DNA from 4 places in the Paenibacillus sp. 37 genome. Region 2 is predicted to be linked to each of the others. Evidence: riboswitches for the same ligand, from Rfam matches in the RefSeq annotation. Region 2 holds a riboswitch; each other region holds the start of a gene.
The links. Region 2 has a riboswitch for cyclic di-AMP ahead of F0220_RS17570 (3D domain-containing protein). Riboswitches for the same ligand answer to the same signal wherever they lie in the genome.
Positions count from the first base shown of each region.

Region 1 (7,699 bases), 3.0 Mb from region 2:
TATCCAACAGCGTGTTTTTAGCCATTGTCGACGACCACCTCTTTTCTTGTCCATTATACCGGATTTTACAGTCATTGTCAAATCAAAACTAATTATTATATCAGCATCAAAAAGTTGTTGTCAATGAATTTTTTTGCAAACAAAAAAAGCCCCAAATTGGGACTTTAAATGGCCTACATCAGACTGCCGACGGGTTCACTTTTAACGTAGATAAATCATTCAGCCCAGGCAGACCTACCCGGTAACTCCCCCGTGTCTCGACACCACCCACACCCTGGCTACCACTGATGGTATTGTGCAGAACATCACTCATATTGACCGTATCACGCACAGAGGTGAAGGAGGCCTTGGCTGCCACATAGACCGGGTCAAGTGCATGAATGAGAATTCTGCCTGGAGAACTGGCAAAGTTCGCTCCAGCGCGCAGCAGTGCCTCAAAATGGGACTGACAGGCCCCTGCCACAATAGTGAGTGCGTCCAGATGGCGTTCATATTGTCTGGCCACCTGAATGGCCGACACAAAATTTTGCGAGTTCTTGTAGCTACCAAGACTATATAAGTCATAGGGCTGACGTGTCTTTAGCACCCCATCATGACCCGTAATAACTACGATATCCGGACGTACTTTGGGTAATAAGCGGTATAAGGTATCTGCCATTGCCGATTCATGGACATATTGTCCCTCTGCGGGCACACGAAGTTGCTCATAGAGATCCATACTTTTTTTCAAATAGTTCGGATCTCCATCCAGATGAAGCACCTTTCCAGGCATTTCAAAATAAGCCGGTTCCTGCTGAGCAGACCAATCCTGTACCAGACCTTCGCGATTCCGCTCAGCCTGTTCCATACGATTCTGCTGCAGGCGGGACAGGGTCTGATGTGCTTTAACATGCGCCTGTCTGGTCTTGGCGCTTTGCGGTTCATAGGGAACCTGTATCAAATCGTCCACCGGGGAATCGGCAAGCAGCCGGAACTCAGTCCCTTTAATGACCGCAGCATCCAACTGGAGGCCTTCCACCCGAAAAGTCACATCGCCGCCGTATGACTTCCGAACGACCAAGTCTCCGATATTCATCAACGTAATCACCTCTACCCCATCGTATGGGCAGAGACCCGGTTTGGTTCATTCAAATTTTACAGCGCTGCACGTACCCCTGCTTCCCACATTACGGTGCTGAGTGTGGCATACTCTTGCAGACTCAACGTCTCTCCACGTCGGGACGGTTGAATACCTGCCTGCTCCAGCAGAATGTCTGCCTGTCCCCGGTTCTCCTTTGTGAAGAAACGTGCCTTCAAGTTGTTTGAGATTGTTTTTCTCCGCTGGGCAAAAGAAGCCTGTACCACTTCGAAGTAGTGTGCTTCATCCGGAATCTCCACTGGCGGTTGCTCACGCACTTTCAGCTTAATGACAGCCGATTCCACATTAGGTTGCGGAATGAAGACCGTGGGCGGCACAATACACACAAGCTCCGGCATACTGTAATACTGAACTGCGATGCTTAGACTGCCGTAATCTTTTGATCCTGGTGCAGCAGCCATCCGTTCAGCCACTTCTTTTTGGATCATGACAACAATACTGTCTACCGGCAGCTTCTCTTCCAACAGTTTCATCATGATTGGAGTCGTTACATAATAAGGCAGGTTAGCCACGACACTGACTTTGTCCACGGATGCAAAATCCGTATTAAACAACTCAGCCAGATCAAGCTTCAACACATCCCCATGATGAACACGTACATTCGAATAAGGCTGCATCACTTCTCCCAGGATTGGGATCAAGCGCTGATCAATCTCTACGGCTGTGACAGGACCGGCTACCCGAGCCAGTCGCTCCGTAAGGGCTCCAATACCCGGCCCGATCTCTAGTGCGCCCTTGGACTCGTCCAGGTCGGCTGCATTAACGATTTTGTTCAGTATATTTTGATCGATCAAAAAGTTCTGACCCAGACTTTTCTTAAATGAGAATCCATGTTTTTGAATAATCTCTTTCGTTCGCTTAGGCGTTGCAATTTCTATCGTATCTTCCATGTCCTTCATATGCTCACAATCCTTCACGTTCAATTTGCGCTAATGCTGTAGAGAACTCTTCCCGTGTAATCTGAAATACACTGAGACGTTTGTGGAACTGCTTACCGTTACAATAACCGATGCCCAGCAGATTGCCCATCTCCATGCGACGTGCAGCAGCCTGCGGATGCACGATAAGTCCTGCCGCGATCAGGTCCTCCCAATCGATCAGGCTCGGAGCACCTTCGTATGATGTATGTACGCGCGCCAGAGCATGACGGATCGCCTCTGGTGAGGCATTCTCCACCCCAATGTCCCCTTTGCGCGTTGCATCGGCTTCCGGAATGAAAGCATGCTTGCATCCAGGCACCTTATTCGCAATAATTTTACGAATGCGTTCGCCGGCATGATCCGGATCTGTCAGTACAATGACTCCCCGTCTCTCCTGAGCAAGCGCAATCCGCTTCAGAATGCGTTGGTTGATGGCTGATCCGCCTGTTTCTATTGTATCGGCTTCCACGGCCCGACGAATGGCTACCGTATCATCACGGCCTTCAACCACAATGACTTCTTTTATCATGTTCCATTTCTTCCTTTCTAACGCAAAAAGAAGAGGAATATCCTCTTCTCTGCCAAACGGCGGGGGAGACTGAATTCAGACTCCTCCGCCGCATATTCCGCATGAATCATTCATGCAACTATTTTATAGCATTCCCATTTCAAAGTAAAACGATTTTAGTTCGCTTCCGGCTTCACCGGACCGATCACGTAGACCGTCTTGCCTTTCTTACGTCCAAAATTCAGGGCATGCTTCACACTGTCATAATACACATCAATTTTGTTGCCTTTAATCGCGCCGCCTGTGTCTTCCGCACGACGGAATCCCAGACCTTCGATATATACCCACCAGCCAATTGGAATGACTTTGGGATCAACCGCGATGGTGCGCCCTTCCGTTACACGAGTACCGGAAGCTGTTTTAGTTCCAATGCCAGGCTCTTCAGAAGAGTAGGCAGTCATAGATACATTTTTAAGTACTTTGGAGTATTTAAAAGAAGTCCCGGATACGGTAATCACTTTGCTGCCCGAGGCAGATGTTTTCTTCGAGTTCGTTGTTGTAGCCTTTTTGGTTGTTGAAGTTTGAGCCGATACGGTCTGAATCTCAGGTTCTTTCACGACCGGTTTTGCTTTGGTGCCGACAGCGATCACTTTATCTACACGATTATTCGCGACAGATTTGCGGACCATTTTTTTGGAGACCAATTCTCCATCCTGAAATACCTTTTCGATATGCTGCACAAGTTTGCCTTCTTTGCCGTTCACAACGACACGGTTATCCCCTTTGTACAAGCTAGGGTCAGCCGTTTTAATGACTTTGTAAGCGATCGGTTGCTCTACTTCGACTGTACGCTTTGTTACGCGCACTACACGGATCTTCATCTCCGCTTTGATCGCAGTTCCAAGCGCCGGATACACTTTATCATTACTTTCAACTTGAATACCTGATTTTTGAATTGCATCTTCTACCGATGAATCCGTTGTATACAGAGTCTTGGTGTCTCCGTCTGCCGTAATGTTAACTGGAACGGCCCGCTCAATAACAATTCGGTCTCCATCTGTAATTGCCCCGTTCATGGACATGGATACCTTATCGTGAGGGCTGACTGTGATCGACTGCTCCTCCAGCATTTCCTGAAGCATTCCTGTACGAGTCTCTACCACCTGAGCTTTGCCATCAATAACCAGTGAAATTTGTTTCCCGGCCTGACCGTAAACGACTAACAAGATCATGATTGTAAGCGCAATTGAGAAAATCGCGATCAATGCCATTTGACGCATGTTCTCATGCTTCCACCGCAACGCGAAAGACTTACTGGATGATCGTGACTCATGGGTCTCTTCTGGTTGGAATGTGCCCACTTCTCCGTCCTCCTTCATAGCCTCGCCGTCTAAAGTAATGCATGATGTCTTTGACGTGACTATACCAAATTTTCTACAGAACACAGATTGGACCAACATAATCCGGTTCTGCACCATGAATCAATCTTCGCAACATGATGTCATCCTCCTGAATACCTACCGTATGATGACAATATTTCTTTTATTCAAAAACAAAAAAGCCAAAGAAAGAGTGTAAGAGGAACTCTTTCGTGGCTTCCGAATGATTTTGAATATCGGAAATTCATGCACGAGGTTGCCTCTCTTTTTCCGCTTGCGAGGTTAGCTGTCGGGTTCGGGCGAAAGAGAGCCGCCCTATCTTGGGTCACCCGCTCATGGCGGACGCCCTTGAATTCACCCCGAGACCCAAAGAAGAAATCAAATACGGCTTCGCAGTTCCCTTCGCTGCTTTTGGGTCAGCGAACGTTGCGCATCGGCCAAATACACCGATGTTTAAGCCCTATTGGTTCCCCCGCTCTCCGTTAACGGAGACTCAGCGAGACTGATTCATGAAAGTAATGTTGTTTCATCGGAAAGTGTCCCTTTGTTCATCCCCCGAACATCTGTCCAATTTTCCGCACAACAATTCACTGAAAAGATGATATCCTGTTTTGATGCATGTTGTAAAGCGTTGATCAAGTACGTTTTTCTGAATATTTGGTTAAAATATTGTAATATTCTTGATTTATTTGGATCAAAGAGCAAATTACCTCCGCTTACCTGCCTTTTTCGCCTCATTTGCTCGTTTTTTTAACGAATTCCAAATCGTTCCATGGCATTTTTGGTTGTTATTGCAGTAATTTCCTCCACCGAAATGCCTTTAATTTCCGCAGCTGCCTCTGCAACCAGACGTACATGCGCTGTCTCATTTCGCTTTCCACGATAAGGGTGAGGTGTCAAATATGGAGCATCTGTTTCAATGAAAAACCGGTCCATAGGAACCTTCTCCAGCACCTCTTTGGGCTGCTTTGCATTTTTGAATGTGATCGGTCCTCCGAAGGAGAGATGGAAGCCCATATCGAGACAACTTTTGGCTGTTTCCCAGCTGCCCGAGAACGAGTGCATCACACCACCAACTTCACCCGCTTTCTCTTCACGCAAAATTCTTATGATATCCTCATGTGCATCCCGATTATGGATGACAATCGGCATGTTTACTTCACGCGCCAAAGCAATTTGTTGTCGTAATACGCGATGCTGTATTTCTTTTGGTGATGTATCCCAATGATAATCCAATCCAATCTCACCGATCGCAACCACTTTTTCATGTTTGCATAAAGATGCAATCCACTCCAAATCGCCGTCCTGCATTATGATCGCATCTACGGGATGCCACCCTACAGCTGCATATATAAAGTCATATGTTTCAGCGAGTTTCATTGTGGTTGGAATTGTCTCCCGGTTAAAACCAATGTTGATCATGCGACCAACTCCTGCATCCACAGCACGCTGAATCATGTCCTCGCGGTCCTCGTCGAATTGTGGTGCATCCAGATGTGTATGTGTGTCGAACAGCATCATGTCTGTATCTCCCTTCATGTCGAAATAACGACTATCTTCTTTTTCAAAATCAAATTTGTAAAATTCAATAATTCAATGACTCATACATAAAACATTTTGGGTATCTGTGTATTACATCATTACATTTGTTTCTTCACAACTACAATATATAGAAGATATACGGATATTCTGATCTATATATTGCTAATTGTGCTCATTCTTCCTGCTTGCATTTACAAAATTATGTCGATCTACATATACGCCCCATTAAAGCAGATTACTGTATCATGAAAAATAGCTCTTTTAGAAAGTGTTTTGATATCGAAATTCTTCATCGGATTATACCCACACGATTACAAGAAATAGGGGCGTATATGTGACGGTAATTCGTGAATAATCGCATCCACCTTATTTTGCGGGTAATACAAATGATGTTTCCCTCGGTGAAGCCCACTGATGGAACGGACAATGTCAGATACTTCTGACAACTCACGTAAATTGTCCTGTCGATCCAGAAGAAGAATCTGCTTATCTGTGGATTCATCCGGACGAAACACATCATACGGATTATCCGAGGGAAAATCAATTTCAAGATCATATTCGGGATCGAGACCAGCCTGTACAAAAGCTTCCCGAATCTCTTCCATCATTGTCAAGTCGACCTGTTCAAGCTCTACATACTTATATAACTTGCGATCCATAAAACGTTCGCATAACTCACTTAGAACAGTATCGTCCTCCTTTCGCCACTGTGTAAATGCCGTCTGAATTAAGGCTTCATCCAACTGCAAATATTCATCCACGGATAATTCTCCTCCAAATAATTGAGGGAGTGGATCAATCATGAAGCGAAATTGAAAACCATGCTGTATGAGTGTTTTTGCTCGCTTGAATATTTGCCGCAATATAATTTCAGAACTACGAGTTACCGGATGGAAGTAAATCTGCCAATACATCTGGTACCGAGACATGAGGTAATCCTCCACAGCATGCATGCCTGACTCCTTGACTACAATCCGCCCATGATAAGGACGCAGCATCCGAAGGATACGATCAAGGTCAATCGTGCCGTAATTTACACCTGTAAAATAGGCATCCCTGAGCAAATAGTCCATTCGGTCTGCATCAAGCGGACTGGTCACCAAGTTCACCACAATCGGCTTTTCATACGTTTTTTGGATGACAGACGCTACTTTCTCAGGAAAATCAGGAGCATACCGTCTTAAGATCGCCCCTACTTCGGTATCACCTGTAATAATGCGACAAGTCCAATCTTCGTGATTCATGTCAAAAGCTTCCTCGATGGAGTGAGAGAATGGCCCATGCCCGAGATCATGAAGTAGAGCTGCACACAGAGCTACAATCTTTTCTTCCTTCGGCCAATCCGAATAATGACTTCTTTCAAATTGAGAGATGATCTTGCGTGTGATCTCATAAACACCTAGTGAATGTGAGAACCGACTATGCTCTGCTCCGTGAAAGGTAAGGTAAGAAGTACCCAGCTGACGAATCCGGCGTAGACGCTGAAATTCCGGGGTGTTAATTAACTGCCATATAACCGGATCTTGCACGTGGATATAATTATGTACCGGATCTTTGAATACTTTCTCTTCCGTTAAACGTTGTTCCATGTCGACTCACTCCTTTAATTCCTTTTATATTAACGCTTTGAGCTCTGCGATTCACCTAATATTCGACACCATATGACGAACTTTGTCGAATGAAGTGGTTTTGTCGTTTTCCAAATCGACAAAGCTGACATTGAGGTTTAAATGCGAAAAACTGCTGCCAATCCCTTACCACCAGTAACCTTGTGAAAAACACCCTTAATTTTAAGCTAATTTTAAGGTTGACTGATTTGGGAATCGTTGGTATGATGAGTATCATAAAACATAAAATAATGTCGAATAATGACAAAGATAGTTAGCTGAGAGGAGCACTGATTATAATGATGAAATCAACAGGTATTGTAAGAAAAGTGGACGAACTGGGACGGGTAGTTATTCCAATTGAATTGCGCCGTACGCTCGGTATTGGTGAAAAAGATGCTCTGGAAATCTACGTTGACGGCGAGCGCATCATGTTGAAAAAATACGAGCCTGCTTGTATCTTCTGTGGTAATGCAGAGAACGTTACTTACTTCAAAGGTAAAATTGTTTGTAACGAATGTATTTCCGAAATCCCTGCACCTGTGACAAAATAAGAAAAACCAGGTATACTGGACTTATCTAAATTGTTATTTCTAACCTTTTAA
Region 1 covers NZ_CP043761.1:29,617-37,315, reverse strand. The annotation lists gene veg (biofilm formation stimulator Veg) at 1-25, opposite strand, end outside; gene yabG (sporulation peptidase YabG) at 179-1,075, opposite strand; gene rsmA (16S rRNA (adenine(1518)-N(6)/adenine(1519)-N(6))-dimethyltransferase RsmA) at 1,135-2,037, opposite strand; gene rnmV (ribonuclease M5) at 2,042-2,587, opposite strand; gene F0220_RS00150 (resuscitation-promoting factor) at 2,743-3,927, opposite strand; cyclic di-AMP (ydaO/yuaA leader) riboswitch at 4,201-4,454, opposite strand; gene F0220_RS00145 (TatD family hydrolase) at 4,696-5,466, opposite strand; gene F0220_RS00140 (HD domain-containing protein) at 5,799-7,076, opposite strand; gene F0220_RS00135 (AbrB/MazE/SpoVT family DNA-binding domain-containing protein) at 7,394-7,648, shown strand.
Region 1: linked by a shared signal. The riboswitch ahead of F0220_RS00150 (resuscitation-promoting factor) and the one ahead of F0220_RS17570 (3D domain-containing protein) in region 2 are both predicted to bind cyclic di-AMP.

Region 2 (7,699 bases):
GCCCATAATATCATAATCCCCGACGGATACACCGCCTGTGGTCACCACGATATCATTATCTTGAATGGCTTCTTCCAGCTTGGCCCTTGCCGTATTCACATCGTCTGCAATAGAACCGTACATCACAGGCTCTCCACCTGCTTCAACAACCAGAGAGCGCAGCATGTAACTGTTGCTGTTCCGAATTCGACCTGGTTGTAATGGCTCATCTACATTAAGCAATTCCGTGCCGGTTGCAAATATCGCTACCTTTGGACGTTGAAATACGGGAACTTCTGCTATGCCAAAAGTAGCTAAAACAGACTGCTCTCCTGCCCTGATGATCGTTCCTGCTTCGAGCAGTTGCTGTCCCTCTTGGACTTCCAGTCCGATTGGGGTGATGTTAGCACCCGACAATATGTGCCGTTTCAATGTAATCCACTGTTCTCCGTCCTCTACCTTGCTCTCGGTCATCTCCATCATAACTACCGCATCCGCACCTTCCGGAACCTGTGCACCGGTCATGATGCGAGCCGTCGTACCTGAAACAATGGTGTGATCCGAGGTGTAGCCGCAAGGAATTTCATCAATTACTCGAAACCAAACTTGATGATCACTCGATGCATCTATCGTATCTGTACTTATAATCGCGAATCCATCCATACCCGATCTCCGAAAGAATGGATACGGATGGGGTGCCTGAATCGCCTCTGCAAGTGTGCGGCCATGAGCAGATTCAAGATGAACTTTCTCTATGGAGCCTACAGTAACTCTTGCAGCTATTTTGGCTTGGGCATCCGGTACCTGTACAGCTGTTCGATTGAATTTGGCAGTTGTCATATCATGTGAATGTGAGTTCATTTTCAAAAGTATTCTTACCTCCTAAAGACTATCATCCTTTAAGAAAGTGTAGCCCGAATACTGTAAGATAACAAGTACATCACTATTGAATCCTGTGACAAAATCTTATTTCTTACAGTTGTAACATTCCTTGACCTTTGTTCAACATGAAAGGCATCTTGTCTGCCCATAATATAATTGTCAAAGGGAGGCGATGATCATGATTAATCGATGTGAATTATGTGGAAGAGAACCTGTGAATACAACCGTTCATCATCTGACACCCAAAGAAATGGGCGGAACATTGCTGCCAACAGCCAACCTGTGCATCCCCTGTCACAAACAGATTCATTCGCTATACACCAATCGCGACATTGTAACCCTTGGTCTCACGGATCTGCAATCCTTGAGACAGGATGAACGAATGATTCCATTTATCCGCTGGATTCGCAAACAGCCAGCTACAACGATTCCCCGTGTACGTAAATCCAAGCATGTTCGCAAATCGTAAATCAAAAAGAACAGCTCCAAGGTCATGTGCCGGCGAGGTGAATCCGCCTTCCCTTGTCACTGTTCTTAAATGAATTATGCGATTGGCAGCCATTCTTATGATTAGATGTTTATTATCTTCGCCTCTTAATTCGGCCGCCGCCCACTCTGGTTTTCGGTTTTTTGTAGGATTTCTTAGGTGAATCAAACAACCCACCACTGCTCTTATTGCGATCAATGGTTCCCTTGCTCTGATCCTTGTTGCGGTTGAATAATCCTCCGCCAGATCCCACGCTTGAATCTTTATCGCTTCCGCGCCTTGTAATCGTACCTTTCCGATCGACAGTAATAGGTGGAGCAAGCTTCTTGTCATTACTTGTTGGCGTACGGTAAGATCCTGCACTCGGTTTATACGTATCTTTATTGGTATACCCCCGATAGTTGCCGTAACCTCGCCCGCCAAAAGAATCAAAAAGATTACCAATTAATGTAGCGGTGAGGTAGCCTTGTAGAAAAGATGAATCGTAGTTCTGCCGAACATATTCTTTGGAGTCCACCTCAACCAAGGTATCCTCCGGCTTGTTCGGGTCTTGTTGCAGGTGATAATACTCGTCCTGATACACGAGGAACATACGCTCTGTGTTCTCTGCCGAGATCTGATCCGGTTGCCTTTGGTCAGACAATTCCTGAGCCACTTCTGGAACGGTGCGGTCCGAAGCCCGGTACACATAAGACGTTGAGTTACCACTGCCGTTAACCGATTCAAGCGGATATGTGTCCTGAACAGAAGGTGCTCCGCACGCGGACAACAGAGACATCACAAGGCTGAGGACCAGCATTAATTTTAATCCATGTGCCAAGCGTTTTTTCATTGGGAACCTCTCCTAGCTCGAACGAATCACTTTGATATCCGCAGGAAGAATGGACTCACCCTCATACAGTGTAAATCTTCTGTCTTGCCACTCCACCCGAAGAAGCATATTATCATCCGACTGATACTGCCATACCAATTGTTCTCCAGCCTGGCCATATGGAGTTCTACCTGCCGTTGATACCATGCCTCCATACTCTTCCTCCAGATGATATGCGCGTCCATCCAGGTCCAGCAATGTGGGCACCTCATCAGGTGCATCAAGCCTGCCATCAATGGGTGTATATAGAGCGTAACGTGTGAGTTCCCGTTCTTCGATATGCAAATATCGAAATGCGGTACCATCCTGCAGCGTGAGCACAACTGCATTTCGAGCGCGATTTTGTACCCGACCAACGACTTCATAAGTAACCAGAGAAACCTCACAGATATCACCAGGTGCAAGCTGAAGCATCGTTTTCTCTGCCTGCGGTGGTTCAGGTTTTGTTAGTATTCCTTTAATTCGTTTCCATACACTCATGAGAATTACTCCTGTTCCTTATCTTATAAACAAGCTGCAATAATCAGTGCGCCCACGATATGTAAAGCGCCAGAGAACAATCCGTATCCTGTCTTCCCTTGTTGAATTCCTGTATCCAGATCCAGATTGGCCCATTTGCGAATCATAAAGTGTACAACACTCTCCAAAATCAACAAAATGATAAAGGATACAACGGAGACCAACAATGCTTCTCCAAGATGACCAGCCGTAGAAATGGACGTAGCGAGTACATACCCTTGTGCAAATAATTTCATAACCATCCGTGTAGTAACGGCCATATTGCCAGCCTTAACTTCAGCAAAATCCTTATATTTCGTGAACAGTGAATCTACATACATCAAGACAAACAGCAAAACCGAACCAGATCCGGTCCAGACCAGCATCGCCAAAATATTCAAATCCATTTACACAGCCCCCACATATCAACATGAACCGCATTTAAAAGCGAAGGAGAAATACTCTTCTCCTCCGCTGGTTAACCCTGCTGACAACCAAGGTATTAGTTCTTATTATCGTACTGTTTCATCAATGCTGCGAGTTCGTCTTCAACAGCCTGATCTTTACCCAACTTCTCGAACTCTTCATCCAAAGACTTGCCTTTGGAAGACATTTCGTTACTTGCTTCCGCCTGTGCTTCCATCTGCATCATTTTCTCTTCCATACGCTTCATACCAGCACTTGCAGTATCAGAACCAAACCCATTCAACGCTTTGTTGATTTCAGTTTGGGCTTTTGCTGCATTGTAACGTGCTACCAGTGTTTCGCGTTTGTTCTTCATTTGAGTCAGTTGCTTACGCATCTCGTCGAGCTTGCCACGCAGGTTATCTGCCGAAGCCTTGTTTTGGTCATAGCTGGTTTTGTACTCAACCATCTTCTCCTCAGCAGCCTTTTTCTCTTCCAGGGCACGTCGAGCCAAATCCAGATTCTGAGCACGTGCCGCCGTATGCGCCTGCTCTTCACGTTTCTTCACAAGAGCTTCCTGCTCTTCGAATAACTGCTTGAATTTCTTCTCAATGGCGATCTGTTGAGCTACTGCCTTCTCTGCATCTTCCAAATCCTCTTGCATGTCACGGATATATTGGTCCGTCATCTTGATTGGATCTTCCGCCTTGTCAATAATGGCGTTGATGTTAGACATGGTTAAATCACGCAAACGTTTGAAAATGGACATTATGTTATTCCTCCTAGTCGATATTACATCGTATATAAACATACATACGTAACAATCTACAACTCGTTTCAATTTTAGCAAATAAAATCAAAACATTCGATGGCTCTTATGTCAGGAAGACCGTTTATCTTTGTTCAGATGATCCTCCATCAACCTCTCTGCAGTCTGCACGATTTCGTCGATCTGCATCCGCGTGATGGAATCAAAATGAATACCCATGATCACCGTAACAGTTACTTTCAGCTGCAGAGCAGCCTTTCGGGCAAGCCGCTCACACAGTTCTTGTTCCTTATGCCCAGGAATATGTACCGTCGTCCCGCTGACGCGCTCATGATCCACGTAGAACGTAGCTACGGCGCCAATATGCGCCTTTCCTCCGGTAACGAGAAAAACCTTATCTTCTCCTGCTTCAATCACCTGTAAACGTATGGATTTCAAATCATATGTACTCATACCCATCCACCTATCCTTTTCTATATATGTTATATATGGAGGAATTATGGCTGTCATGAGCTAAATCGGCAATGAAACTTCTCACACTGCGCATATTTTATGGAACCCCCGGGTATACCAAGGAGAACGTCATTTTGGAAAAGGAGGCCGATATTATGCGCGTACGCCTCATTATGCTGATGGTTATCGTTATTTTTCTCGGAGGATATCATGCTCCAGTTTCAGCGCGGGAAGTTTCAAGCCCGCCAAGTGAATCAGTATCAGGTTCGGATTCTGCGGAAGAAGAACAACTGACATTGGGACAGTTACGTCAAAAATATGCCGATACGTTCAAAACCAATGGTCCTTCAACCAAGAAGGTTGCACTGACTTTCGATGATGTACCTGATCCACGGTTTACTCCACAAGTACTGGATGTATTGAAGAAATACAATGTCAGAGCTACATTCTTCATCGTGGGTAGTCGTGCTGAGAAACATCCGGATCTTGTGAAACGCATCGTTAAGGAAGGGCATATGGTTGGTAATCACAGCTACAATCATCCTGAATTCAGTAAACTGTCGATGAATGCCTTTCGCAAACAAATTTTACATACCGAGGATATTATTCGACGTTTGGCGGGATATACGCCCAAGATGATTCGGCCGCCTTATGGAGACATTAATGAAGAACAGCTGAGATGGGCTGCCAAACAACACTATAGCATTGTGAACTGGAACGTAGACTCCCTGGACTGGAAAGGCCTTTCAAAAGAACAGGTGAAAGATAACATCCTGTCTGCCGTGAAACCCGGCTCCATCGTTCTGCAACATGCTGGAGGCGGTGTAGGATCAAACCTGAACGGCACGGTTGAGGCTTTGCCTGAAATCATTGAAGAATTGCGTAATCGGGGATATGAACTGGTCACCTTGGACGAAATGTTGGGATTGCCAAAGGCCAAAGATTAGGATGACCGTGATACCAAATAATGAGAATATTAAAAGGGTGCTGTTCAATCGCGAATTAGCGACTGGCAGACACCCTGTTTGAATTCATTTTAAATGTTATTTTCTCTCTACTTCAGAATGTACAGCTCGATATCCTGAAAACCAAATGAGCTTACAGACTGTTTGCTACCCGGGATAAAGATATCAATCCGGTGACCTTTGATTGCACCGCCCACATCTCGCGCTGTGGCTACAAAAGCCTGTTTTGGCAATCCTGGATGGCTATGACCAGTTACCAGTACTTTGGTTCCGAGTGGAATTACACTAGGATCAACTGCAATCGTGCCCAGTTCAAGATCATTTCCGAAATAATCGACTGCACCCCAGCCTCCATTTTCAGACGGATCTGCAGAGTATGCCGTTGCTTTTACGTTCACAGCTTTGCTGTAATCGAATGTTTTACCCCAGGCTTGAACAACTTTGTTATCTGCGTTAACGTCCAAGCTCGCTGTAGTAACAGTCTTCGCTTGGGTCTTGCTCTCCGCTGCCGCAGCGGCTGCTACATTGTTTGACTTACCGGGAATCGTAATTTTCAAACCACCATAAATGTTGTAAGGCGAAATGTCGTTGTTTGCTTTAACTAACGTGTTAATTGCTACTCCGTATTGTTTCGATAAGGTGTAGAAGGTATCCCCCTCTTTGGCCACATGAACTGAATCGGCGTGAGCCGGAACGGCTTGAATGAGCATTGCTGTTGTCATTAATGCTACTGCTGTTTTGGCTATACGTTTCTTGTTAATCATGGTCTTCCTCCCTCATTGTGCCTGCGAAGTTAGTTGTCGGATTCGGATGAGGAGCCCACCCTATAGGTTCATCATTACATTTGAAACGATATGTACCCCTAATTCACCCCAAGCAGTGTGCTGTAGATCTTCCCCTGCACAATCTGCATCGTTACATCCCCCGCACTCCCTGTCCGGAAGTTTCGGCAGAGTTCAATATATCACAATTTTGTAACCTGAACTTGTAGTAATTCTTACCAAATGGTTTTAACATGTGTAAGCACGTGTAAGAATACTGAATACTCTAAAACTGTTGGGCGAGATGTCCCCTATATATTTGGTAACAGAATAGTTACTTTTCCGAATCCTATATTTGATTATTTTCAAACAAAAAATAGCGTCACCGACTCGAGGTCAGTAACGCTATTTAATCACTTCATTTAGAGTACTTTCGCAAGAAAATCACGTGTGCGTGAATTTTTCGGTGCTCCAAACACCTCATCAGGTGTTCCCTCTTCCACAATAACCCCGCCATCCATGAACAGGATCCGGTCTCCCACTTCACGTGCAAAACCCATCTCATGGGTTACGATGACCATCGTCATCCCGCCTTCTGCAAGACGTTTCATGACATCCAGTACCTCACCGACCATCTCGGGGTCCAATGCCGACGTAGGCTCGTCAAACAGCATGACATGAGGCTGCATGGCCAATGCTCTAGCAATGGCGATCCGCTGCTTCTGTCCACCGGACAGCTGATTCGGGAATGTATCTTTTTTATCATACAAGCCCACGGTATTAAGCAAATCAGCAGCAATTTTCTCCGCTTCCAGAGTGGATTGTTTCTTCACTTTAATCGGAGCAATCGTAATGTTTTGCTCTACCGTTTTGTGTGGGAACAGGTTGAAGTGCTGGAACACCATGCCCATTTTCTCACGAGTTGCGTTAATGTTATGCTTGGGGTCCGTGATTGACACGCCTTCAAAATCAATCTCTCCTGAGGTAGGCTGTTCCAGTAGGTTCAAACAACGCAAGAATGTACTTTTACCTGAACCGGAAGGACCGATGACCACGACAACCTCACCTTTGCCAATCGTCACGTTTATGCCCTTAAGCACATCGTTATTACCATAAGATTTGTGTAATTGTCTAACGTCTATCACTTGCACTCAACTTCCTTTCCAGTCGTCCCAGCAGCTTGGACAAAATGAACGTCATTACAAAGTAGATGGCTGCTGCAATCAAAAATGGACTCAATCCTTGGTACGTAATGTTTTTGACAACACTTGCCTGATACATAATATCCACCATACCGATAACGGAGATAATGGAGGATTCTTTAATGATAGTTATGAATTCATTACCAATCGCTGGTAATACAGCTTTGAAGGCTTGTGGCAATATGATATAACGCATCGCGGCGCCTCTTCCCATACCTAATGAACGCGCTGCCTCCAACTGACCACGATCCACACCTTGGATACCCGCACGGAAAATCTCCGCCAGATAGGCACCACTGTTGATTGAAAGTGTAATGATACCTGCCTGAAGTGCAGTGAAGTTAATGCCAAAGCTCAGGGAAAAACCATAGTAAATAATCATCAATTGTACCAGCATCGGTGTGCCACGGATCACTTCAACGTAAGC
Region 2 covers NZ_CP043761.1:4,103,264-4,110,962, forward strand. The annotation lists gene glp (molybdopterin molybdotransferase MoeA) at 1-840, opposite strand, end outside; gene F0220_RS17535 (HNH nuclease-like protein HlpB) at 1,040-1,330, shown strand; gene F0220_RS17540 (DUF4247 domain-containing protein) at 1,443-2,180, opposite strand; gene F0220_RS17545 (DUF4178 domain-containing protein) at 2,193-2,699, opposite strand; gene F0220_RS17550 (DUF350 domain-containing protein) at 2,723-3,124, opposite strand; gene F0220_RS17555 (PspA/IM30 family protein) at 3,220-3,891, opposite strand; gene F0220_RS17560 (prenylated flavin chaperone LpdD) at 4,003-4,344, opposite strand; gene F0220_RS17565 (polysaccharide deacetylase family protein) at 4,500-5,291, shown strand; gene F0220_RS17570 (3D domain-containing protein) at 5,399-6,073, opposite strand; cyclic di-AMP (ydaO/yuaA leader) riboswitch at 6,076-6,271, opposite strand; gene F0220_RS17575 (amino acid ABC transporter ATP-binding protein) at 6,493-7,215, opposite strand; gene F0220_RS17580 (ABC transporter substrate-binding protein/permease) at 7,202-7,699, opposite strand, start outside.

Region 3 (7,699 bases), 3.1 Mb from region 2:
TACTATTCACCCTATAACCATATGAAGAATGCCAAAGACCGACAGAAGATTGTGCTGAATGCCATGGCTGATATCGGAAAGATCACCCAAGCTGAAGCGGATAAAGCTTATGAGAAAATGCTGGTGTTCAAACCGGAAAGTGAGCGTAAAACGGTAGAAAGTGCCCCTTATTTCCGCGACTATATTCGGAATCTGGCCATCAAAGAACTGGGAATCAGTGAAGCGATGCTGGATCATGGAGGATTGAATATCTACACCACCCTGGATCTGCGTGTACAAAAAGCAGCTGAAGACGCGATAGCGAAGGGTATGGATGCCAAAAGTGAGCTGGAGACGGCTCTGGTGTCCATCGACCCTCGCACGGGCTACATTAAAGCCATGGTGGGCGGCAAGAATTACCGCACCAATCAGATTAACCATGTTCTGGCGACAACGCGCCAGCCAGGTTCGGCGTTTAAACCGATTATGTATCTGGCAGCCCTGGAATCCAAGCAGCTCACCAGTGCATCCATATTTAACAGTGAACCTACCCTTTTTCACTATGATAATGACCGCAAAACTTATAAACCCGGCAACTTTGGAGACAAGTATCTGGGTGAGATTGATCTAAGACAGGCGATCGCCGCTTCAGATAATATTTATGCGGTGAACACCATTATGCAGATCGGTCCTGAGCAGGTTGTGAGTATGGCAAAAAATCTCGGCATTACAAGCAACCTGAGCGCCGTACCTTCTCTTGCACTGGGAACGTCACCTGTCAGCCCGTTGGAGATGGCGTCGGCCTTTTCCGTCATTGCTGCTGGTGGACAACGGACGCCACCTGTAGCCATTCTGCAAGTGACGGATGCCGCAGGACGTGTGCTCTATGAATCGCCTCAAACCAAGGCTGAGACCGTTGTGGAACCTGCAGCAGCTTATGTCCTGACTCGTTTAATGGAAAGTGTCTTCGAAAATGGAGGAACGGGCAACCGCGTGTCTAAGGCGATCAAACGTCCGGTAGCGGGAAAAACGGGAACAACCAACACGGATGCCTGGTTGGTTGGGTTCACACCCGAGCTCTCCACCGCTGTATGGGTTGGGTACGATCAAGGCAAAGCCATCTCGACTTCGGATGGCCGCCGGGCGGCTCCGATCTTTGCCCAGTTCACAGAGCAGGCACTTGCGAGCGTACCACCCAAAATTTTCACTGTGCCTGATCATGTCGTAAGTGTCTATATTGACCCGGAATCCGGCAAGCTGGCAGGCAACGGTTGTGAAGAGAAACGATTGGAAGTTTTTATTGATGGTACTGAACCGACAGAGGTATGTCATGGCACAACGGATGATTCGGATTCTGGAGAAGATGAGAAGACCCGTCAGGTACAGAATCAACAAGGTATACAGGAAGAGAAACATTCCTGGTGGGGAGATTTCAAACGTTGGTGGGTAGAATGACGTAAATGCGCAATGACTTAGTTACGTCACCTATAACTCCTGGTTATATTGAACAATTGGAAATTCACTTCGGATGAAAATTCATAATTATTCAGATCGATGAATACGATTAATGCACAAGCAAAAGACCCACAACCGATCTTTCCGGTCAAGGGGCCTTTTGCTTTTTTTTCTTTTAGACTGTGTTTAAAGATCCGCCTTAGGCGAGTGCTTCCTTCAATACATCTGGAGAAGCATTCCACCAGTCTTCGTTGTGTGAGATCAGTAGTGTCTTAAGTGCAGCTCGAGCTTCAGGTCCAAGCTCATCCAGCATGAAGCGACGCTTCAAGGCATAATCCATGCGATTCACATGTTCCGCCAGCAGTTTCCATCCACGTCTTGCTTCCGTATCAATCCACATCTCACATGCCGTTGCTCCACCATACAGTTGGCCTTCCTCCGTGCGATCGACAGCTACCCACACCAGCCATACCTGGCGTCCGTTGGGCACATCCTCACGATTGGTAGAGAACTTGATATTGCGTTCCACTTTGCTCTTCGCATGCATCGCACCAATATCGATTTTGGCTTCGCCATTATCAATAATGACCGGGGAAAGGTTATTCAGTTCAATGGAGCCTGCACCGAAGCCTTTATGCTTGCTTTTTGCACTAACGATATTCAAGGCAATCTGTTTTTTGCCGTTTTGCTCGTTTTGGTCCATGTTTATAGCCTCCAAGGGTTGATACAAATATTTTAACTAATAATTGTCCCATTGCAAACATATACATGCTGTAGATGCTTGTCAACGGGAGGTATTTAACGATGATTCCACGACGCGCCAAGAGCTGGCTCACTGTATCCCTGGCCCTGTGTGTACTTGCCGGAGGGATATGGATCACTCTGGGTTATAATCGCTCAACTCATTCCGAATTGCCAGTAATCGCCCCCGAATCGGGCAAGCCCAAGGCAATAGCTCCAACACCAGCTCCTCCAGAAAGTGTACAGACCCCTACTGCCGAAGTGTACAGCAACCGTGTTGTGGAATATCACATGGATGTAAAACTGGTGGAAGGGAATGTACTGGAAGGGACTCAGACGATTACCTGGACACATCCAGGTAAAAAAACCGTCAGCGAGCTTTACTTTCATATGTATCCCAACGCCTTCTCTTCTGCTGACACCACCTTTATGAAGGAATCCGGTGGAAAGCTTCGGGGTGATGTCATGCCTACCAATGGTTATGGCTCCATGAACATTACCGAAATGAAAACGGAGGACGGGCTCTCTCTGCTGCATCGGATGCAGTATGTGCAACCAGATGACGGAAATATCAAGGACACCACCCTCATTAAAGTACGCTTGCCCAAACCCGTCAAAGGCGGGGAAAGCATTACGCTCCACACCAGATTTGAAGTGAATCTGCCGAAGATTTTTGCACGAATGGGAACCGCTGATCATTTTGTCATGGCAGGTCAATGGTTTCCCAAATTAAGTGCCTATGAACCAGTAGGCAGGCGTGGACAAACAACGGAAGGCTGGAATCTGCACCAGTACCATGGCAACTCAGAGTTTTACGCCGACTTCGGTATATATAGTGTACGTATTCGGGTGCCTGAAACATACAAAGTGGCTGCTACCGGATTTCCGACGCAGCAAGCCGTGGTGAAAAATGGAGAAAAGGTCTATCAATTCTATGCCGATGATGTGCATGATTTCGCCTGGGCAGCCTCACCCGATTTTGTGTACGCCGAGGAACCCTTCTCTGCACCCAATGTGCCTGGTGTACGAATCAAGTTATATCTGGACCCAGCTCATCAGGATCTGAAAGAACGTTATTTCTACGCCGCGAAGGCCGCTCTAGCCAATTATAGCAAATGGTTTGGCCCATATCCTTATGCTACCTTATCCATCGTAGTTCCACCCAAAGCGGGGAACGGTGCTGGAGGTATGGAATACCCTACACTAGTTACGGCCTTTGGAGCCGATGATACTACGCCAGGTTATGACCTGGAACGTACCGTAGTCCACGAGATCGGACACCAGTACTTCTACGGCATGGTTGCCAGCAACGAATTCGAGGAAGCCTGGCTGGATGAGGGGTTCACCTCTTATGCAGAAGACAAACTGATGGAGCAGGAATACGGATTGATTCCAAATCTGCCGGTACAATCGGGACTGATTACTTCTCCTTCATCCTTAACACAAGAATCCTGGAAGTTCGATTCACAGAATGAGTATGCAGCCAATGTCTATACACGTGGCAAGCTTGTATTGCTTGGTATCGAACACCAAGTCGGTGCCAAAAAGATGGAACGCATTCTCTCTACCTATGTGAAGAAGTACCGCTTCAAACATCCCACTTCGGCTGATTTTCAGAACGTTGTGGAACAAGTGACCCGCACTTCCTGGTCTGATTATTTTGATCAATATGTCTATGGTAACGGGATGGCTGACTTTGCTGTAGAGAAGATTCGTGTTACGCCCGTACAGAAAGACGGTCAAACATTGTACGAGTCATCCGTGACGATCGCAAAAAAAGGGAGTGATTACAGCGCCGTTCCTGTTCGCATTGCTTTTGAAGACGGGCATATCCTCACTAAGCAATGGAATGGCAAAGAAGATCGCATCACCTATAAATTAACTCACACATCCCCCGTATCCTGGGCCATGACCGATCCCCTGTACTCGATCGTGCTGGAGAACCGCCATATGAACAATTTCCTGAAATCCGGACTGGATGAGCGGGCGAAGTCCCGCTGGAGCATGAGTGTAACCAAACTAATAGAAGCCATATTCGGAGGTCTGTCATGGTGAGGTGGAAACGGTGAAAGCGAAAATACGTGAAGGCTGGTTTCTCGTCCGTCAGCATATGTTCATTGCCGCACTCTTATTTCTCTATCAACTCATTTGGGGATATTTCTTCTATCGAATGGTACAATCGGCGGTCATCCCACTGCTCCTGCGCTATCCAGATGCTGATGCGGGAGAGCTGAGTACACTTTTGTTCAAAATGGAAAGTCAACTTAACCTGTCTACCCATCCGGAGGTTCATCGTTATCTATGGATTCTCGGGGGCATGCTGCTGGTTCGCATGTTGATCAGCCCCCTCATTCAGGCAGGACTGCTCTACTCACTTCAGCACTTTAATTCTACAGAAGAGCGCATCCCCTTTGTCCCCGGAATCAAAAATCTGTGGAAACCGATGCTGCTGCTACACACCGTACGTACATTATTGATCCTTCTGCCCGCCTACTGGCTCATACCGAAGCTCTACTCTATTCTCATGGAAGGTTTTCATTCCCTTCAATTACTTTTGCCTGGTATACCTTATGTTGCTGCCTGGATTGTATATGGTTGGATCATCCACCATGCCATACTCTACATGCAGTTCGGTGTTTCGGCACCAGAAGGAGAAGGCGGGGCTCACGGTACCCTCAAAGCACTCTGGATTGCACTGCGTCATCTCATCGCTGTAATCGGCATTGCACTCCTGCTGGGCGGAGTACACCTGCTCGTCTTTGGGGCATTCACTTCAGCCTCATGGTTATTAACGGGACTTACCGGACTTATACTACAACAGACGTATCCACTTGCCAGATGTCTATTGAGTCTGTGGAAAATATGCAGCCATTTCCGATTATGGCAGTCCAAAATATCCAAAGGTGAGAGCAGATAGATTAAAAATTGTTACCATCACAAGTTAAACTCACGGCCTAATATGTACTTATAAATAGGCAAACCTCAACCTTTCCCCGTCAAAGGTCGAGGTTTTTTTTGCTAAATTTGTTGCTAAACGTTGCCAAATCCGTACTCCTCTGTTACAATAATCGCAGTGAGTTTTTAGTAACAACTTTGTAATCTTTACATTCATATTTGTAACTACTTAAAATTAAATCGTCATTTCTTGATTTCGCAGGTGCATAACTAGCACAGCCAAATTCCTGGCACCTGGGAAGCGGGGGAACCAGTTATGGGTGAATTGATCTTGCTACAGAGGGATCATAGGGGACCTTCAACCGAATCCTTAAGCTAACCTCGCAGGCATTGGAAGGGGAATATCTCTTGTTCAAGAAGAAATTAACCGCAGCTGTACTTAGCATCACATTCGCTTTATCGCTTGGTGCAGGTAGCGCATTCGCAGATTCAAAGATGGACACAGTAATTGATTCAGCAATGGGAACTACATACAAAAGTGGAGGAACAACGCTAAACGGCTTTGACTGCTCCGGATTTACACGGTATGTATTCGACAAGTTGGGTATTGATTTGGCACGCCAATCCAGTTCCCAATTCGACATGGGCGATTCCGTATCCCGCATGGAAATGAGAGCTGGCGATCTGGTGTTCTTTAATACAACAGGTAAAGGCGTATCCCATGTAGGAATCTTTGTAGGGGATGGAAAGTTTGCACACTCCTCTTCTTCCAAAGGCGTTACGATCAGTGCATTGAGTGAAAACTATTGGGCCAATCGTTATGTTGGCGCGAAACGGATTATGAGCACGGACGCATATGAATCACTGGCCCTTGACTAGGGACAAGCTGAGCAACATAATGCTGTAACCATTAACCATACTGGAACGAAGCAAGAAGCATAACAGAACCGCCCGGTACATTCTCCGCAGGAATGTATCCGGCGGTTTTTTTGTGCTTCAATCCTTATTCATGTTGCAAGGTATACTCTGGGTATATCCTACGACATCAACAGGTTCATTTTGCGTTCGTTCGTCCGTGCCCTTATGATGTTTTTACCCATCCCGTTATAATATAAACGAAATTACCGGAACTTTTGTTTCATTTTTTTTCTGGGGAAGGAAGACTTGCTAAAAGAACATCACTTTTGTAGAGTGGACAAAGAGTTCTGTTTCAAGGAAAGGAGCATGCAAGTGTATGAAGGAAGCCCCTGTGACGTTTCACGTTGTACCCATGCGAGAAGAACATGCGGAGCTCATCTGCAGTTGGCAGTATGATCCGCCTTACAATATCTACAGCTGGCTCCCCTGGGAGCAGATGAAAGCTCTGGAAGTGGAATTCGGAGATGCACAGCTGCGACAGGAGCAATATGCAATCGTCCTGGATCAGAACGATCGTATATGTGGATTTGCTCAATACTTCCCACTTCAAGGGGTAACCCGGATTGGCCTCGGCATGCATCCAGAGCTGTGTGGTCAGGGTCAAGGGACAGCTTTTGTCACGGCCATTGTACAGGAAGCCATTCGCCGAAATCCGAAGAATGAGATCGATCTGGAAGTGCTCACTTGGAATGCTCGTGCCATTCAAGTCTATCTGAAGAGTGGATTTGTCACCCAGGATACATACGAACGACAGACCCCAAGCGGCTTAAAGCCCTTTCACTGTATGGTTTATGAAGGGCCTCGTGATTAGAATCTCTTGCAAAACAACTAAATTTGCGCCTTGTTATGTGATTAGTTCAAAATTTTCCCACAAAATGCTATGATGTCAGTACAGGTTCCGTTATAATGATATGGATAGTTTTAGGTTAGATGATCTTTCATTCTGGAGGGGACATAAGGGATGCACAAATGGATCATGAGCGGAGTATTTTTTGCAGCATGCGCTTTAGCTATTGTTTTAATGTTTACGCTTCCAGGGAAAGAAGAAGTGGCTGAAGAAGCCAAGCCAACCATGCCGGAAGTCACATTGGATGCCGGACAGGCTGAAGCACTGGTCAAAGCCAATTGTATCTCCTGTCACGGGGATCAGCTTCAAGGTGGCGTAGGACCTGCTCTGGCAAACATCGGCAGCCAGGATGATCTGGAGAAGATCTATTCTACGATTGTCAAAGGTAAAGGTGGCATGCCTTCCTTCAAGGGCAAGCTGCAAGATGAAGAGATTGCAAATATCGCCATGTGGCTTTCAGAGAAGAAATAATCTCTGCACACGCATAACAAAGAGGCCCTTAATCCCCTTTTCGGAGAGTAAGAGCCTCTTTGTTATATCAATTATTAAGCCTCTGCCGCATGCTCGTCCAGAAAGGCCTCCACTTCACGTGCGAACGGCATCCCGGACTGGGCGCCGAGCTTCGTCACGGATAACGCGGCCGCACCCATGGCAAAGCCTACGGCCGCGTCCAACGTCTCACCGCGCGCGAGGGCTACTGCCAACGCGCCGTTGAAGCAATCGCCAGCGCCGGTCGTATCGACGGCGCTTACGGCGTAGCCGGGCGCACGGCATGCGCCGGCACGCCCTGCTTGTACGCGGCCACCAGGCGCTGCCGCGTACACAGCCCCCTCGGGGCCGAGCGTTGTGACGACAGCGGCCCCG
Region 3 covers NZ_CP043761.1:107,626-115,324, reverse strand. The annotation lists gene F0220_RS00540 (transglycosylase domain-containing protein) at 1-1,434, shown strand, start outside; gene F0220_RS00535 (YwhD family protein) at 1,634-2,137, opposite strand; gene F0220_RS00530 (M1 family metallopeptidase) at 2,239-4,230, shown strand; gene F0220_RS00525 (hypothetical protein) at 4,241-5,092, shown strand; cyclic di-AMP (ydaO/yuaA leader) riboswitch at 5,338-5,475, shown strand; gene F0220_RS00520 (C40 family peptidase) at 5,479-5,949, shown strand; gene F0220_RS00515 (GNAT family N-acetyltransferase) at 6,305-6,799, shown strand; gene F0220_RS00510 (c-type cytochrome) at 6,950-7,306, shown strand; gene rbsK (ribokinase) at 7,381-7,699, opposite strand, start outside.
Region 3: linked by a shared signal. The riboswitch ahead of F0220_RS00520 (C40 family peptidase) and the one ahead of F0220_RS17570 (3D domain-containing protein) in region 2 are both predicted to bind cyclic di-AMP.

Region 4 (7,699 bases), 2.5 Mb from region 2:
CTTTGCGACATACTGGACAAGGGGTTTTCTGCAGACGGCTGATATTGGTCATCTTCCATTCTGGGGAACGGGTGTAGAATACACGGCATTTTGTACCGTCTACCAAATTCATTTTGAATTCATACAATCCGTCTTCCTTGTTACCATAAGCTAATTCTAAATCTGCAATACGCGGTCTATAAGACATGGATATCACCTGTTTAATTCAAATTTGGTTCATGCAATGACACTACTCAGTACTAAGTTATATTAAAGAAATTTCAGTTCAATGTCAACTCGCGCATGTCTACCCGCCAAACAGAATATCCAGAATAGTCCCAACCTGCCCCTGTTTTTTCCCTTTCAAGACATCCGGATCAAATACTTCAACATACCCGCAGGAAGCACAAGCCACGAACAGGTAGTGGTTATGCTGGATATCGAACATCTTGCTCAGGCCTGCTCCTGACATGGAAACTTCCTTAATGTTACAATCCGTGCCCCTGCATTTTGTACACACAAATCGCCGCTCGATCATCTCTTCAATACTCATCTTCGTTCCCCCTTTATGGAATGTGTAACATGAAGTGGGAGTGCAATTATGTAAAATAGTACGCGATCTGGCATCTAATCTCCTGCATCATGTCCATATATTATAATCAACACAAAACCCTGCCGATTGCCAGCAGGGCTTTGTAGTCGAACATCAGGTATCTGGGATACCCTGCTCTATATGTTCCCTTTACTTGCCGGGAGTCAAATCTTAGACTACGTTTAAAACAACATCAATGTTGCCACGTGTTGCTTTGGAATATGGACAGAAATCATGCGCCTTGCGGGCCAGTTCCTCTGCTTGACTGTGATCTACACCAGGCATGCTAACGTCCAGACGAACAGACAGCTGGAAACCGTCATCCGCAGGGTCTTTACCAATGGATACGTTACTTGTAACGACCACATCCTCCAATTTCACACCTGCTTTGCGTGCTACATTGGCAAGGGCACTTTCATAACATGCTCCATATCCTGCGGCAAAAAGCTGCTCAGGGTTAGTACCTTCACCACCGGAGCCACCAAGCTCTTTTGGCATTTTCAGATCATGCTTAAGCACGCCATCCGAAGAAGTCACAGAACCTGTACGTCCACCTTTAACTGTCGCTACTGCTGTATATAAAGCTTCCATTAAGAATCTCTCCCTTATCCATATAGTTTTTACTGCCTTCCTTTCAATTTAAACTTCTGGCTCATTTTGAAACGCAATTTTGTATCTTTATCAGCTTTTACAACTTTATTATTTTCATGCATTTCAACGCCATGCTGTATTTTCCTAAGGTTGGGTAATATACGAAGGGGGTCTTCAAATTAGAACCGAAAATTTTGTGTTAATACATAAAAGTTGCACTAGACAAAAATATTTGAAGGAGTACAATGTAACAATAAACATAAAAATTTAGATATATCATGAGCGATTTTTCCGCAACAATATTTCCAAATCAATAATTCAAAGTCAGGTGATTATCGTATGAGTAAAAAAAATCCGTTCAACGCTCCTTCAAGAGAATCATTGTCTACTGCGGGCATGGCCCCTTCCCTTGGAGAAGCACATAGTTCCATGAAAGTTCCGCAGAATGCGTCATGGTGGAAGAAATTCCTCGCCTTTGTAGGCCCAGGATACCTCGTTGCCGTAGGTTACATGGACCCCGGGAACTGGGCAACAGATATCGCAGGCGGCTCGCAGTTCGGGTACACCTTGTTATCCGTTATCCTGTTATCGAACCTGATGGCCGTTGTCCTTCAGTCGCTGGCTGGCAAACTCGGTATCGTCACTGGACGGGATCTGGCTCAAGCCTGTCGTGAACGTTTCAGCATGCCTGTTGTCGTGATGTTATGGATTCTGTGTGAACTCGCCATTGCAGCTACCGATCTGGCTGAGGTCATAGGTTCTGCTATCGCATTAAAGCTGTTATTTAACATCCCCATGTTATATGGCGTTATTATCACCGCAGTTGATGTACTCCTGATTCTTGTACTGCAAAACAAAGGTTTCCGCGCTTTGGAAACACTCGTCATTGTGCTAATGGCGACCATTGCCCTCTGCTTCGGGATTGACCTCTTCCTGGCGAAACCCGATATGGGCGGTGTTCTCCATGGTTTTGTACCAAATGTTGAGATTTTGCAAAACCCGGCCATGCTCTATATCGCTATTGGTATTATTGGAGCAACTGTGATGCCGCATAATCTGTATCTGCATTCTTCCATTGTGCAGACCCGTCAGATCGAACAGACCCCACAGGGCAAAAAAGAAGCTATTCGGTACTCGACCATGGATTCTACAATCGCGTTGACACTGGCCCTGTTCATCAATGCGGCCATCCTTATTGTATCTGCTGCTGTATTCCACAGTGCTGGTATGACGCAGGTTGCCGAGATCGCAGATGCCTATCATCTGCTGACACCTCTATTGGGTACTACGGTTGCAAGTATTCTGTTCGGTGTGGCGCTGCTAGCATCAGGTCAGAACTCTACCCTTACAGGTACACTCGCTGGGCAGATCGTTATGGAAGGTTTCCTGAACATTCGAATTCCGGCTTGGCTGCGCAGACTGGTCACACGTCTGATCGCCATCATCCCGGCGGTAATTGTGACAGCCATTGCAGGAGAACATGGCACAGAAGAACTGCTCATTTTGAGCCAGGTCGTGCTGTCTCTTCAATTACCTTTTGCTGTAATCCCTCTGGTGATGTTCACGAGTGATAAAAAAAGCATGGGTGCATTTGCCAACAAATTGTGGCTCAAAATCATCTCATGGGTCATTACAGCTGTTATCGTTATGCTAAATGTATATCTGATCATTCAGACGATTCGGTTACTCTAATCTCGTTCTTATCGACTAAATCCTAAAAAGGCTGATCAACTCCGGTATTCTATACCCAAGTTGATCAGCCTTTATTGTTGCAATACAGCAACATGTTTCCTTTTATAATAAAACTCATACTCCAATAAATAACCATCTGAATCTAATCCTGATTTGGCATCAGTAACGGCAGGAGTTGATCCAATGAATCCACAGTCCAATCCGCACGTTTGTCATCCGATAGTTCTGGCTGGAATCTTCCGTAACCCTGCATAATTCGAATCGTACGCATGCCCAGCTTCCGAGCAGGTATAATGTCGTTATCGATCCGATCACCGATCATGACGGCTTCCTCCGGTTCACAACCAGCCTGCTTCAAGGCCACAGCGTATAACTCAGGGTCTGGCTTGGACACTCCTTCTTCAGCCGAACACGCCAGAACATCAACATACTTCCGCAAGCCGTAGCTCTCCAGTCTCTCTTCCGTTCCAGGACTCTGATTGGCAATAATGCCAATGCGATAATACCGTGACAACTGCTGAAGAACGGAATCCGCTGAAGGAAAAGGACGTTCAAGATCTTTTTGAAATTTCAGCTTGTCCTGAATCTGTTTTTGGTGTCCCTCGTCTTCAACGAATGTGCGAATCGCCACTCTCATAGGCCATTGCTCATATTTCTGGTAACAGTTCGCGAACAGTTCGCGTACCGCCTCAATTGTCACCGGATACCCCAAAGTACAAGCTTCACGGACGAACTGTCCGATAATATCATCAACCGGCTCCCATTCATCCACCAGCGTATCTCCAACATCAAAAAACAACCATTTCAATCCACCTACATCCGGCACGCCAATTCCTCCTTGTAAGCATAAAAAAGAAGACTCACCATCCTGCATGAGTCTCCTCAAACTTCCGTTTATCGATACATTCAATTATAACAGGCACCTTACACCTGAGCAATCACAAGCTATGGCATTAACCATTGAGGAGAAAGCCAACTTCCCCATTGAGCGAATATACAATCCGGTCTGCGCCCATGCCCCGATAGATGCCCTTAGGATGACTCTGCTCCGTAATCACGCACAGGGATTTCGAAGTCCATGAACGACAGATCTGTAAATAACGACAGGTCAGATTCAGGCTGTTCTCGAAAATAAACACGTTACCTACGCTGCCATGCGGCAAAAACCATTTTTGAGCTGCAGCTGTATTCATGCGAATGACATGTTCTACTCCGATTCTACGGAGTCTGCGCTCTTCCCCTGCACTGTTGGTTAGAACGGCAAACGGCATTTTTTTGTACATCAGCAATTTAATAAATTTGCGTCCTGCTTCATTTGGAGCAGTCACTAAAATCATCTCAGTATCCATCATTCGTTCCTCCCTTGGCGTGAAAAGACAACAAAAAAGAAGCGTGGGGGACCAAGGCCTCCCGAACGCTTCTTAAATAACCCATGGCGAAAACACCATGAACCAGCGTACGGCTTGTTGCCTCTCCCTTTAACGCTTACGAGGTTAGCTGACGGATTCGGGCGCGAGAGTCGCCCTATTTCCGGCTGTCACCGGAAAATTCACCCCATGAATGCCCACTGTCCTGGACAGCGCATTCCGTTGGTTCCCCCGTTTCCCATTCATCAATGAATGGAAACTCAGCGATTAAAACATCGTTCGTATATCTTAAGGTAAGATCGAGCGATATTATCGTTTGTTTCGTTTTTCAAGTACAATTTAGTTTAAATTGAAATTACGTTATGAATCATACACCCCCGCCATGACGGTGTAAAGTCCTTACAGATCACCAAATCGGCAGATTTTTGCCAATACTCGTTTATAATAACGCTTACAATAAGGTTATACTCTATCCACCTCTTCAAGGCTATCTAATTCTCACTCTGACGAAAATCACTTCGCAATTCATTCACGTATTCTGCACAACTTGCCTGTTTTGATGCTTTTAACACCACATTAGTTTTGCAATATTTAATTGTAGCCAATATAATAGAAGATATAAGAGTAAATAAATGGAGGCGATTTAGATGACAGTCTACGATTACAAAGTGAATACCCTTCGCGGTCAAGAAGTTGAAATGTCCGACTACCGTGACAAAGTGCTCCTGATTGTGAATACGGCAAGCTCATGCGGCCTTACTCCTCAATTCAAAGGTCTGCAAGAACTGCAAGACAAGTTTCAAGATGCTCCATTTGAAGTTCTTGGTTTCCCAAGCAACCAGTTTGCACAGGAAAAAGGATCTTCCGACGATATTGCCGAGTTCTGTCAGATGAATTATGGCGTAAGCTTCCCAATGTTTGAGAAAATTGATGTAAACGGCTCAAGCGCTCACCCTCTTTTCCAACACCTTAGCACAGAAGCTCCTGGCCTGCTCGGTTCCAAAGCAATCAAATGGAACTTCACCAAATTCCTTGTGGATCAGAACGGACAGGTACTGAAACGTTATGCTCCCAAAACAACACCGGACAAGATTGAAGAAGATATCAAGAACTTACTTCAAAAATAATACACAGGCCACCCGTAGCCGTAAGGTAGAGCACCATTGCCCCGGTAATGGATGGCTTTTTTTCTCAACCCAGATGTCATACTGTTCGAAAAAGACAAAAAAAGAAGCTCTCCAATAACGGAAAGCTTCTTCTTCATCGTTCATATGATGCGGTCGAGAGGACTCGAACCTCCACGGGCATACGCCCACTACCCCCTCAAGATAGCGTGTCTGCCATTCCACCACGACCGCATGTCGTAAATAATCGGCAACAGAATTGATTATACCGGGCTCAGAACTAAAAGTAAAGTATTTTTTAATACTACTTTTTCAGCTAGGCATTTTCATCAAAAATCGCATAATCTCGTCATCTTTACCCATGAACTGCATATTATTAGATTTGATCTCCTCTTTTTCGGTAAGAGCCGATCTTGTTGATTCATTTATATATAGTCCTTCCTTCTATAATAGTTCTCCCTGCACTCCACCACATAAATAACACATTAAGTTATATAAAATAACACAAATATTAAATTACAGATTTAATCCATTAAATTTTACGGATACCATTGACAAAAAGCGGACATTTATGGGAAGATAACTATCATATAATTCGGATTTATAAACATAAAGCAAACAAAAAGGATTATAAATGTCACTATAAGTGACATTTAACGAACACAGGAGGCGAATGATTGTGAACCGTGGGAATAAGCTGCTCGATTATGTCAACCTGCTTGATTCCTCTATTCAGGTTGGAGGGTTCACCCATTCCTTCGGCATGGATATCCATATCAGGGAGGGTACCATTCGTAATGCTGAAGATCTCGAATCATTCATGCGTTGTCAGTTGCATCCCAGCATCGTTCGTCTTGAAGGTATGGCCATCAAAGGCATCTATACCGCAGCAGATCACAAAGATACATGGCGGATAGCTCTAATCGACAAGCTCGTCCATGTTCAGCGAACCCCTGGAGATCTCAGAGAACAAGCTGCCGCCATGGGTAAACGATTGATCAGACTTGCACGTGCTCTGCACCCCTGGATTGAATTCAGCCAGCTCGAACAGATCTTTGCCAAATACGATTCGGTTGGCTGCCTCTCCACTGTTCACGCCTGGATTAACCACCACCTCGACATCCCGGTCGAGGAGGCGGTCCTTGGTTACCTGCATTCAGCCATGAATGCCTGCATAACCGAAGCCTCCAAAGTCATTCCCCTGAACAACGATACAACCAAGGATCTGATGGTCAGCCTGGCCACAGATCTGGAGAATGAATGGAAGACCGTCAGCGCCTCGGCTGCGGATGGACTGGCACAGCCAACCTCGATGTCCATGAAATCGTTTTTCCCCAGTTTCCATATGCTTGGAGCTGGACTTCATGCCTACAGGGCCTAATCCTCTTCCTCCTCATACCTGCTCCCCTTCATTCAGACAAACTAAAAAACACGCGGCAACCTCCTTGCCGACGTGTTTTTTGTCATTTTATTTGTTTTATTTACGTATTTACGCCATTTATCATCACAAAATACACTTTTTTCCGTCTTTTTTAATTGTTAGATGACGAATTTACGTATATAATGAAACATACAGCTCGCATTTCTATATATTCTACATGATGAAAGGGCGGCTGAATACTACATTCTAACCAGGGGTGAACCCTTTTGAACAAGAAAAAACCAGTTACTCCGTTCGGATGGGCCATCAAACGACGGCTAACCGAACTTCAAGTGGACCAGAAGACCTTTTGTGAACAGCATGGCATCCCACCCTATCGTTTATCCAATCTTATTCACGGCACACGCAAAGCAACCCGATTCAGGCACCTGGTCGCTGATATTTTGGATATTCCAGATGAACTGAGATAAGATTTCTGCCAAAGGAGGGTCTCATCCATGAGACATGTTACATCCGATCTGGAGAGGCTGTCGTTCCAGTCCATACGTCACCAACTCATCATCGTTGATCACAATTGGATTATCCAAAGTTGTAACCGTGCCTGGCAACAGGGACTTGGTCAATGCTCACCTAACCCGGATATACACAGTAGTTATAGACATTACCTGCATCTGACGGAAGCCTGGGCAAAACGAGGCAAGAACGCTAACATGGCACTTGTCGCACAGAATTTGAAAGAACGCGGAATACCCTTTAATCGAAATCATACATATGACATCTGCGTGTATACTGTATACAACGAAAAGAGGTGGTTTCGTGTAGAACTCACCCCTCTATCTTATGCAAATTCAATTCTGGATACCAATCTCGCTTTGATTGCACACATGGATATTACCGAACAGAGAAAGACAGAACACCAATTGAAGAAGGCATTGTCTGAAGTGCGCACATTGCGCGGACTGCTGCCTATTTG
Region 4 covers NZ_CP043761.1:1,616,854-1,624,552, reverse strand. The annotation lists gene F0220_RS07195 (hypothetical protein) at 1-187, opposite strand, end outside; gene F0220_RS07190 (zinc ribbon domain-containing protein) at 287-532, opposite strand; gene F0220_RS07185 (organic hydroperoxide resistance protein) at 743-1,162, opposite strand; gene F0220_RS07180 (Nramp family divalent metal transporter) at 1,559-2,854, shown strand; gene F0220_RS07175 (HAD family hydrolase) at 2,997-3,680, opposite strand; gene F0220_RS07170 (HAD family hydrolase) at 3,808-4,206, opposite strand; cyclic di-AMP (ydaO/yuaA leader) riboswitch at 4,322-4,497, opposite strand; gene F0220_RS07165 (glutathione peroxidase) at 4,869-5,348, shown strand; tRNA gene F0220_RS07160 (tRNA-Leu) at 5,497-5,579, opposite strand; gene F0220_RS07155 (urease accessory protein UreF) at 6,025-6,726, shown strand; gene F0220_RS07150 (hypothetical protein) at 6,993-7,196, shown strand; gene F0220_RS07145 (nitrogen regulation protein NR(II)) at 7,224-7,699, shown strand, end outside.
Region 4: linked by a shared signal. The riboswitch ahead of F0220_RS07170 (HAD family hydrolase) and the one ahead of F0220_RS17570 (3D domain-containing protein) in region 2 are both predicted to bind cyclic di-AMP.